Linked DNA regions of Candidatus Palibaumannia cicadellinicola. The main gene of each other region encodes a partner of the protein of the gene in region 2 in a complex. Links are inferred from orthologs where the notes say so. Each region holds a gene or a part of one and is shown on either strand. Other genes may lie near its edges.

What was found. The genes of interacting proteins can lie anywhere in the genome.
Region 1: the proteins of dsbB (region 2) and dsbA are in contact, whole or in part, in a solved structure (PDB 2HI7), measured with the Escherichia coli proteins. The link is inferred for Candidatus Palibaumannia cicadellinicola from one-to-one orthologs.

The regions. Positions count from the first base shown.
Region 1 is NZ_CP008985.1:312,596-317,414, reverse strand. What follows is about bases 1,352-4,338. They hold dsbA (thiol:disulfide interchange protein DsbA), read left to right. Parts: upstream 1,352-2,523; coding sequence 2,524-3,153; downstream 3,154-4,338. Other genes in these bases: IM45_RS03775 (tetraacyldisaccharide 4'-kinase), read right to left, coding at 4,176-4,338; IM45_RS01465 (Trm112 family protein), read right to left, coding at 3,478-3,669; IM45_RS01475 (YdiH family protein), read right to left, coding at 2,049-2,243; pyrB (aspartate carbamoyltransferase), read right to left, coding at 1,352-1,694. In the rest of the region: IM45_RS01490 (Rid family detoxifying hydrolase), read right to left, coding at 1-165; pyrI (aspartate carbamoyltransferase regulatory subunit), read right to left, coding at 260-742; more of pyrB, read right to left, coding at 759-1,351; more of IM45_RS03775, read right to left, coding at 4,339-4,346. UniProt on the Escherichia coli protein: Required for disulfide bond formation in some periplasmic proteins such as PhoA or OmpA. Acts by transferring its disulfide bond to other proteins and is reduced in the process. DsbA is reoxidized by DsbB. Required for pilus biogenesis.
Region 2 is NZ_CP008985.1:506,430-513,326, reverse strand. Bases 1-2,911 are described here. They hold dsbB (disulfide bond formation protein DsbB), read right to left. Parts: upstream 1,766-2,911; coding sequence 1,235-1,765; downstream 1-1,234. Other genes in these bases: gap (type I glyceraldehyde-3-phosphate dehydrogenase), read right to left, coding at 1,884-2,882; minC (septum site-determining protein MinC), read right to left, coding at 332-1,003; minD (septum site-determining protein MinD), read right to left, coding at 1-316. In the rest of the region: signal peptide peptidase SppA, read right to left, coding at 2,967-4,835; pyrC (dihydroorotase), read right to left, coding at 5,026-6,075; rne (ribonuclease E), read right to left, coding at 6,230-6,897. UniProt on the Escherichia coli protein: Required for disulfide bond formation in some periplasmic proteins such as PhoA or OmpA. Acts by oxidizing the DsbA protein.

The DNA of each region.
Region 1 (4,819 bases), 200 kb from region 2 along the record:
TTCTAATGACTGTCGTACCTGATCAATGATATTATTAGCTATTTGTCCACTAAAAGGACAGACTGGTATTTGCCCAGAGATAAAAGTCATAATACCAATATCTATTCCTTGTACATAGGGTCCGATGACTGCTGGGGCATTTTTCGTATGAATGATCCGCTTCATGCATTTCTTCTCCTAGAGAAAAATTCTCTTCTAATCACTATGAACATAATACCATTTATTTTGATACATAAAATAGTCATGATTTAGTTCTAATTTAGGCAACCTGACTTAATTCTACCGCTCGGTGTTCAAAGACTTTCTCGCAATATTTACATTTTAAATGAATCTGCTGGCCTCTAGTTTTAATACTAAATCTTGACGCCACTAGCTCGCTACGGCTAATACAGTGACTATTCGGACAAATAAATACATGATCTATGTGCTCCGGTAACATCAGAGTTTGCTTGCATACCACATCATAATGATCAATACGATTGACTGTAGCGTAAGGCGCATAAATAGCTAACTGGTTAGCTTGCTTCTCAGTCAAAAATACATTTTCTATCTTGATTATATCTTTTTTCCCCTGCTTATTTGACGGCAAATTTAAACCAATAGTTATACGTTCATCTGTAGCAGCTAGTTTAAACAAACTGAGCAGTTTTACACCAACCAGCGCTGGGATATGGTCAATAACTGTGCCACGGTGAATCGCTTCTACTTGTAACTTTAATTTATTATACTGACTTATATTCATTGATACCATCCAATTATCATGCTAACTGTTGTTGATTCAAAACTAGCGCTAGTAAAGCTTGGCGGGTAAAAACACCATTACCTGCTTGCTGAAAATAATAAGCGTAGGGTGTTTTATCAACCTCATAAGCTATTTCATCTACCCGTGGTAAAGGATGTAGTACCCTAAGATTAGCGCGAGCATGCGTTAAATTCTTGGCCTGTAGTACAAACTGCGCTTTAATATTAACGTATTCTGCAGGATCTAACCGCTCTTTTTGTACCCGTGTCATGTATAGAATATCTAGCTCCGGTATGACTTCAGCTAGGTTAACATGCATACTATACTGAATGTTTTTATCTATCAGTGTATGTAAAATATAAGAGGGCATCCCTAGCGCGTCAGGCGCGATAAAATAAAAACGATTACCGTCGAATTTAGTTAGCGCTTGAGTTAGTGAATGTACAGTACGACCGTATTTCAGGTCACCAACCATCGCGATACTAAGATGGTCTAGCTTACCCTGAGTTTCATGAATATTGAACAGGTCAAGTAAGGTTTGTGTGGGATGCTGGTTACCGCCATCGCCTGCGTTGAGGATAGGAACCTGACCGGAAAACTCGGTAGCCAATTGTGCTGCACCCTCCTGCGGATGGCGCATAATGATAGCATCCACATAGGTACTAATAACGGAAACAGTATCTGCTAGGGTCTCACCCTTTTGACTAAGCGAGGTGCTACTAGCATCGGAGAAACCAACTACTGATGCACCAAGGCGGTGAATAGCGGTTTCAAACGATAATCTAGTTCGAGTAGAAGCCTCGAAAAAACAGCTGGCAATAATCTTATGTTTCAGTAATTCCGGCTGTGGCCTCAATTTGAGACCAGTAGCTATGTGTAATACCAGCTCCAGTTCGTTGCGGCTAAGATCATTGATAGAAATAATATGCTTTCTATAAAGGGGATTAATCATCTTTTTTCCACCTGACAGTGCCAGTCAATACGTACGTGCTAAGCAAAAAAAAACCCCTCACATTAAGGGGTTTTTGATTTGACAGGATGGTCACAAGGACTAATGTAATTACGCTTCAAAAAAAAACTAGGTTCATGTTACTTAATCTTTGCTTTATTATCATTTGAACGATATTTATCTTAAGTTACACTTGAGAGACTAAAATAGCATACATAATAAGAGCAAGTGCGAAAAATATCATATAAGATAAATTAATAGGCAAAAATTTGTTCTTATCGTATTGTGGTATATATCAGACAAAGTGAACAGTTCTAATTATTTTTAAGTTAATGTAATGTATTTGTTATGACTATTTTATCTTTTTGCACAAAGCCGGGATAATAATTGACAAATAGTAAATTTACTTTGACTCTTAGAAGAGTCAAGAAGCGTTCGAAACTCTGATTCGAGCTGCTCAAATTTTTTGATATAATCAGCAGGACTCAATTTTTCTGGCATTCTACGGAGATATTCAAAAGCAAGCTTATAAGCTGCTGGTTTATTGTTCATGATAGAAAACCATTTTGATTTGTTAATATTCTCTTTATGTATAAGGCTACGCTTTAGCGTAGCCTTTTGTCAACACCGAAGGTTAGATAAATAATGTCTCTGCCTAACACAAAATTACTGAATCATGTCATGTTATGATACTTTACTTAATAGTTACGATCAGCCTAAATACACTAACATTAAGTTTTAAAACAGTGTTTTTTGATACTTATCAAATAATTAAAAGAGATAAAGAGATAAACTATCTTAAGTAATTTACCTGTATAGTATGTTGATACTGATGAAAAATATTGTGTTAATACTAATAATAAGTATTGCATTAGCAAGTCATGCTTCAGCTGTTCAATTTACGGAAGGTAAGGAATATATTTGTCTCGATAAACCTGCTACCTGTGAACCACAGGTTCTGGAATTCTTTTCTTTTGACTGCCCACACTGCTATCAATTTGAGCAGGTATATCATATTTCTAGTAGCGTCACAAAATCACTGCCAGCTAATACCAAAGTTACTAAATACCATGTCAACTGCCTAGGACCACTTAGTAAACAGCTGACCCAGGCCTGGGCAGTAGCAATGGCGCTAGGCGTAGAAGATAAAGTCAGCCCGCTAATGTTCTATGCAGTGCAGAAAACCCAGTCGGTACAAACACCGGACGATATTAGAACTGTTTTTATTAAAGCGGGGGTAAACGCGAAAGAGTACGATTCTGCATGGAACAGCTTTGTAGTGAAGTCCTTGCGAAGACAGCAAGAAAATGCCGCTCTTAATTTCCAATTGCGTGGAGTACCAGCCATTTTTATCAACGGAAAATATATGGTGAAAAATGATGGATTAGATATGTCATCAATAGACATCTATATGAAACAGTTTAGCGATGTAGTAAAGTTTTTACTAACTCAAACTCAGTAGTCTAGTTAGTAGTTACTACTAGTAACAAGTAAACTTGAGCTAGTTCGTTGCTGCTGATCATAGGTAGTATCAGCGGCTCATGCATTACATATTAACCATAATTTAATCATTGCTAAAGTTCTAACTAACGATGAATTCCTCCATTAGTTTCGTTCGGTACCAGACTGATATCGATGTCAAACAAACTTCTCCGCCAGCATTTTTAATAGCCTGGAACACTCCGAAATGATTTGTTGCGACCTTACCCTAACGTGTATCACCAGTACAACCATAGGCCTCCCGTTAGTTTACCAGGTAAACGGCTAGACATGAAGCGAGCAGGAATTACAAAACTGATGAATTAGTCTCATTCATGGTTATAGTACGTGCTTCGCTTTTAAGTAGTACTGGGATGTTGGCACGAACTGGATAAGCCAGCGCATCTAACTGACAAATTAGCTCCTGCTGTTCTTTGTTGAAGTAAAGTTTTCCATTACATACCGGGCAAGCAATTATTTCTAATAAGTAATGATCCATAATGCCTCCAAAAATAAGTAAGCTATAATAAATACTATGTCAAGTTGTCAAGTCTAAAGTATGTTGCCGCGGTAGCGTCCTATAGCCTGCTCTACTTGTTTCAGAAGTAACAGAAGGCAGAACTTGCATCCTTTCAGTTCAGTTATTTTCAGCGATTCACAGCACTTCTTCGCTAGGCTAGAAGTTAATGCTAAGAGCGTGGCTTATCTGAGAATGCTACTTACTTCGCTGATGTCCAATGCCGGCTATCGCGACTACGGTTTTCAACTAAGTTAAAATACGGCACTCACCACTAAGTAGATTAATCGCCGCACCATGTTGAAGCTACATTGATAACTGCTTGTACTGTTTGTTACCTGGTTGCACGTTCGCGCATAAGATAAGTTGGTAATACCAAATCAACAATAGCATCGATCAACAACGGATATTCGTTAGCTTTACCGCCATATCCACGAGATACAAACAATACCTACCTGCTAGCCACGCTACTGTAATTGTTATACTAGCTACAGTACTACCGATATTTTACCATTGCCCAACCTATTACCACCAGCATTCCGGTTACTAACTACAACTACTGGTATAAATAAACGGTGTTTTTGACACCTACCATAACGGTAGCTGAAATGGATAAGATTGCTGACTAGACCATATAGCCAGGACAGTGGCAGCAACACAATGTAAAACTAATGATGCGCTAGACCAAATTTGATCGATAAAGTCTGTTGTATAAGCCATATTTTACCTTTCTGAATATTGTCAAAACTGGTCAGTAAATTAGCCATTGTCGATTTACCAGAACCAGAACGTCCAACTAGCGCAACAGTTTTTCCAGTAGGGATAGTTAAGTAAATGTCATGTAGCGATGGTATATTTTTTCCGGGATAGGCAAATGTTACATAGTTGAAAGCGCTGTCTCCTTTTACACGTTTAATTTCTCGTGTTCCTTCGTCTTTTTCTGTTTCCATATCCAAAATTGAAAACAGCGTCTGGCAGGCAGCAATACCACGCTGAAACTGTACATTTACATTCGTTAAGGATTTAAGCGGACGCATGATAGCAATCATCGACGAGAAAACTACAGTAATAGTACTAACGGTAAGCGTATTTATGATAGAAGGAAAACTAGCAGCAGCATAGAGTATCAGTG
Region 2 (6,897 bases):
GTACTTTTTCCACCCCAGAACGAGTAAGTACGTCTTTATCACGTGTCTGAGACGCAGGTAGAATATAAAGATTTTCGGTACGTTTATCTTTTATCAACGCCTGATTGATAGTCGCATCACCCTGAATAACATTGACGAAGTCATATACTACTCTACGTTCGCAACCCATAATTAAATCTAGATTGCGTAAACCAATATCAAAATCAATAACCACTGTTTTGTTACTTTTACGGGCTAAACCGGTAGCAATAGCTGCGCTAGATGTGGTTTTACCAACGCCACCTTTACCTGAAGTAACAACTATAATGCGTGCCATAAAATGATTCCTTTGTCAAGGGATTAAAGATTTAATAGAAAGTACACCATAGTGTAGGTAAATACGCCCAGCTTTACCTGAAAACTCTGCCGGTATTTGATCGCTTAGCCAATATTCACCGGCAATAGAGACTAGTTCTGGAGATAAATTACTACAGAAAATTTGACACTCTCCATCTCCTGATGCACCGGCTAGTGCACGCCCCCGCATCATGCCATAAATATGAATATGGCCATCAGCAATCAGTTCTGCACCAGCGCTTACGCTATTTGTTATGATTAAATCGCTGTTACGCGCATAAATCTGTTGTCCGGAACGGACAGGGGTATTAATAAGTAGTGTTTTTGCAATAGATAATGTAGATTCTCCTGATTTAAGTGCTTTGCCTTCGGTCAGTAACGGTAACCCGCTACAAATAATCTTATTTTTAAGTGTAGAATTATTACAGCCGCTAATAGCAACCACATGTAGCCCAGTTGCTAATACCGCCCTGGACAACTCCATCCAATTGCATTCTCTGTTAAGACTGGCAACATTGATGATAACCGGCGCATTTTGTAGTAATTGAGGTGCTTGTTTTACTTTTTCCTGTATTGCCCGGCTTATTTCTTCTGGCGGCGCATCATGAAGATGAATGACTGATAAAGTAAAACTACTGCCTTTGAGATCAATAGGCTTTTGTGTCATCTATTCTGACTCAGATTTATACATGTATTTTTTCTCATTTATTTACGAGATGCGATATTTCATGATTTTATCGTACCGCATGCATGTTATAGGTACCGTTATATCCAGACAATACACTAAGTAATATAAACGTAGGAAAAAATATTTGTTGTTACCTATCAAATGATAATGATCAAGCCGAACTAGAAGTTCTAGCATCAAGATTAGATCTATGATTTATATTATCTAGGTTTAGTATTTGATGTTTTTGTTTTGATACACCAAAACAAATTGTACTAATAATATAATTAAACCAATGAATAGATAGATAGAGAAGATTATGATCATCCATTGTGTGATTGCGAGTGAAAGAAAGTGAAACGGATGTACGGTACAATTACCAGTGGCACTAAATATAGCTGGCAACAATTGATCGAGTTTCAACCAACTAGGGAAACTAACAAAAAAATCACATACGAAAAAAGGGGAAGGATACAGCTGAATATCAGTATGGATTATAGCTGATCGCAATCCTTTCCAGGCGCTGTAAAGCCAAAAACCAAGTCCAATAAAACGTAATGGTGTCGAAGGTGATATAGCTCCTACAAGACCTCCAATCATTATGCCATAAAGTGCAAAACGTTGGTAGATACATAGAACGCAAGGGTTGATAAACATAAAGTACTGAAAATAGAGCCCGACCAATTCCAAAATAAAAGCAGTAAGTGCAAGTAATAACCAGGCTTTGCGAGTGATAGAACAGCGATGTAAAAAATTTACCATTTTTAATCAAAAAACAAGACATACTAGAATATTGATTAAGCTGTCAACCTAAGTTATAGATAGATATGCACGACTAAGAAAATACCAATCATTGATTGACAGCATTTTTGTAACCATATTACCTATTAGCAATATAAGAGATCAGATCTAAAACTTTATTGGAATATCCTGTTTCATTATCATACCAGGCAACTAGTTTGACAAAGTTTTTATTTAGAGCTAAACCAGCTTTAGCATCGAAAACCGAAGTTAATGTTTCGCCGTTAAAATCAGTTGAAACGACGTTTTCATCGGTATAACCCATTATACCTTTTAGTTCACCTTCTGAGTTTTGTTTGATAACAGAGCAAATTTCTTCGTACGAAGTAGATTTTTCCAGACGTGCCGTCAAATCTACTACCGATACATTGGGAGTAGGAACACGGAAAGATATACCTGTTAGCTTACCATTCAGCTGAGGAATTACTTTACCGACTGCTTTTGCAGCTCCAGTTAAGGACGGAATAATGTTTTGAAATGCTCCTCTACCACCGCGCCAGTCTTTATGCGAAGGGCTATCAACGGTTTTTTGAGTCGCTGTTATAGCATGTACAGTGGTCATTAATGCTTCAACGATACCAAATTGGTCATTGATTACTTTAGCTAGTGGAGCTAGACAGTTAGTCGTGCATGAAGCGTTAGACACAATGTCCTGCCCATCATAAGACTTATGATTAACACCCATTACAAACATAGGCGTGTTATCTTGAGATGGTCCAGTCAGCACCACTTTCTTAGCTCCAGCAGTGATATGCTTACGTGCAGTTACATCGGTTAGGAAAAGTCCCGTTGCTTCAGTAACGATGTCTACGCCAACCTCATTCCATTTTAGATAAATCGGATCTCTTTCGGAGGTACAACGGATAGTTTTACCATTAACAATAAGATGATTATTACCTACTACGACTGTTCCACTAAATAGACCATGAGTTGAGTCATATTTCAACATATAACTCATATAGTCAATATCCAATAAGTCGTTAATGGCAATTATTTCAATGTCATCACGTTTCTGCGCCGCGCGGAAAATCATACGGCCAATACGACCAAAACCGTTGATACCTATTTTGATAGTCATCATTTCACCAGTAATTAAAAATTAATAAAATTTTATGGTTATGCTAGCATAAATCTGTCAGCACTAGTAAAAAGATGTTTGTCTTCAGTTGCTATGTATTTTATTCCCATCTTTGTCACAATTAATGCATAATGCATAGCAGTTTTGCGGATCGACAAAACCCAAGGCAGCATCTTTGTTCATAAGCTGTGCTATCTCGCTAATCGTGTTCGGCAGAACAGCCAACACTGCAGCATTTATTTGTGTTAATAGCATGTTCATAAAATTAGGCTCATTCAGATACCAATTGAGTTGATACTGCTCAATGTTAGCTAACTCAGCAGCTTTATTAACAGCATCATCAAAATCACCTAATTTATCGACCAAACCTTTATTTATGGCATCGCTACCTATCCATACATGACCCTGAGCAATTTTTTCTATTTCATCCATGGTTTTGTTACGGGATTCCGCGACTAGGGTGATGAATTTTTTATAACCATTTTCGACGTTAAGCTGCATAATTTGTGAGAACTCGACTGGTAATTTTTGGGTTATCGACATTCCCGCTATTGGCGAAGTAGTCACGCCATCAGTATGTACCCCAATACGATCAAGCAAATTCTCTATCGTATGGATTATACCAAAGATACCAATAGAGCCAGTAATGGTACTGGGACTAGCGATAATCATATTTCCTGGGGTAGATATCCAGTAACCGCCAGAGGCAGCCATGCCACCCATAGAGATAACTATAGGTTTGTTAGCGTCGCGCACTGCGACTAATTCGCTACGAATGATTTCCGAGGCACTGACACTACCACCTGGACTATTAACCCTAAAGACAATTGCTTTGATGTTTGGATTTAAACGAGCATCGCGTATTTGAAGAGCTGTGGTATCACTACTCATAGATCCAGGCTTTTCTGGTCCATCGGTTATTGCGCCATTTGCAAAGATCACAGCAATTTGTGCGCTTTGTGCGCTTTGTGCGCTTTGTGCGGCGCTCTGCTGGCTAGTATAAATTTGCTGATAATCATAGATACTCGTTGCATTAAATGATTGACTCTGCTCATTCCAACCGAAGGCTTGAGTCATTGCTTTATCAATGGTAGAACGAGAAGCGACTTCGTCCACCCATTTATTCTGAAGCGCAAACTGTGCCGTATCGCCGTTAACAGCACGTAATCCAGCAAGTAAGGTGGGAAAACGGGGAAAGAACTGTTGTGGTGTCACCTGGCGATTTCCAGCTACTATATCAAGATAATGTTGCCACAGCTGTCCAACCCAACGACTGTCTGCATCCCTCGCAGCTTTAGACATATTATCGCGTAAGAACGGCTCTGCTGCGGATTTATATTTACCTACACGGAAAATATAACTATTAACTTTGAGCTTATCTAATAAAGACTTATAATAAAAGTTATGAGTAGCAAAACCATGTAAATCGACCATACCATGTGGCATAAGGTAAATTTTGTTGGCATAGCTCGCAAGAAAATACTGCGCCTGGCTGTAACTCTCACCGATGGCATAAATAGGTTTACCACTATCGCGGAATTCACGCAGCGCTTTACCGATGTACTGTAGGGAAGCTTGATCTGCACCATAAAAATTTTTTAATGAGAGTACTAAACCAGTTATATGAGTATTGTTTTTAGCCTGACGAAGTATCTCAACGACATCGAATAATGAATTTTCTTGTATCCTATTACTTGCAGTTCCAAGTAATTCACGACCAAGCAGTCTAAATTTATTCTTCATTGCCGACTTATCCACAATGATGCCAGTTAGATCCATAACTAGAGCACCTGTCGTCATGGACGGTGTGGTATGAGTAATCTGCAGGTAAATGCTTACAACAATCACGATCAGAAGTACTACAAAGATATTCAAAATAAACTCACGGATAAAAATAAGTAAGCGCCAACTCCATCTAAAAGGATTAGCTATTATTTTCCATAATGTAATCATGATATATCCATAAAACATAAAAAGCGCAAAATAATATTATATGCTCGATTTATTTTAGAATTGTTAAAAATAATGCTTTTATCATGCAATTTATTTAAAAATACAACAAAAAAATTTTTTTATCTAACTTTATCTCATTATAGAGTAGTAACTATAAGTGACTACTAAATCCTATGATTCAGGGAAATAATTAATCAATAACAGTCCAGTGTAATAGCTGTTGTGCTAGAAAACATACTACTGTTTCTCCATTAGCTAAAGATATCGTCTCTGGTTGACAGTAATCATCACGTTTAAGAGAAATGAAATCTTTATTCAAAGGCAATCCATAAAAACGTGGTCCATTTAGGGAACAAAAAGCCTCAAAGTATTCCAACGCACCAAGTTCTTCAAAAACAGTAGCATAAGTAGGCAACGCGACAGGTGCGTTGAAAACTCCGGCGCACCCACAATCAGACTCTTTACGATAACGAACATGTGGTGCGGTATCGGTGCCTAAGAAAAAACGATCGCAACCACTAGTCACTGCAGCACGTAGTGCCTGCTGGTGACTACTACGTTTAAGGATAGGAAGACAATAAAGGTGGGGATGAATTCCACCAACTAGCATATGGTTGCGGTTAAACATCAAATGCTGCGGAGTAACCGTTGCTCCAAGATAGCGATCTCCTTCTAGAATATAATCAACGGCCTCTTTAGTAGTTATATGCTCAAAGACTATTTTCAACGCCTGAAATTTGCGATGTATAGGCTCTATAACCTGTTCAATACAGCGTGCTTCACGATCAAAAATATCAATTTCGGCGGTAGTCACTTCGCCGTGAATTAACAAGGGTATACCGAGATCTTGCATAGTAGATAATATCGGATAAAAGGTAGTGAGATCAGTCACTCCATATTTTGAGTTTATGGTAGTGCTAGCTGGATAAAGCTTAACAGCAGTAAAAACATCTTGTTGAAAACCTTCAATAAGTTCCTGTTTTGTCAGGGATCCAGTAAGGTAGCAGGTCATCAAAGGTTGAAATCTATGTCCTGCCGGCAGCGCTGCAATAATACGTTTCCGATAAGCTCTAGCTTGGATAATAGTTGTAATTGGAGGTATAATATTTGGCATAATAATTGCACGACCAAAATACCTACTAGTATAAGGTAGTACAGTACGCAACATATCATGATCACGCAAATGAACATGCCAATCATCTGGCCGGCGAATTTTAATTTCTACTGGTTGTACCGTCATGAAGTTATTTTCCGTTTCTTTGATAGGTATCAAGTTAGGTTAGTTAGATGAAAATAGCAGGCATCTTAGTCATTAATTTCCGAGTGAAGCCGTCTTTTACTGATCCATTATCACTTCATTCTATACGGGATATATTAGTGTTGACCTGGCAGTGTCATGATATCGCACGTTTTACGCGCAATTCAATATCTGAGACATTCTGAGCGGATTGTACTCTAATTACTTCCTGCTCTTTTCGCTCTATAGGATTCACCGGATAGCTGACCCAAACTTTGCCCGACGCCATTTCTGGTGAAAATACTGCACGGTTCAATGGTACCGGCGAAGAGAGTGGATAACGTTCGTTACGATAACGACGACGACGTTGCCCGCTGACACGTAGATGACGCAGTGACCTGCGTGATCGACTGCGATAATACTCTCTATTCACTGTATTCTCAGCGGTATTAGTCAAAGATGTGGTAGAGCTATTAGTCGTATTGGTAGTATTTACTGTCTGCTTAGGTACAATGATTTCTGCTTCATGACAATTAAGAACAGAGATTTTTCTATGTAATGCACGGCGTTGGCGACGTGGTAATATTGTCTGTATTAGTTGATTATCAGTATTACGATTACCCAAGTTTATTTGGGGTACTTCTAGTTTTTCTCTTTCGAAAACTGATGCTTCAGTAGCCTTTAGTTCCTGAGATCTCCGCTCTTTTCGGCACGTAAACTCGTTTTGTGCCATTATAAGGTCTTCTTCATGGGTTATTTTCGACTCTGTCTGAATGAATAGATGTTTCTGATTTTGTTCTTCATAACTCGTTTCCTGATGAGTAT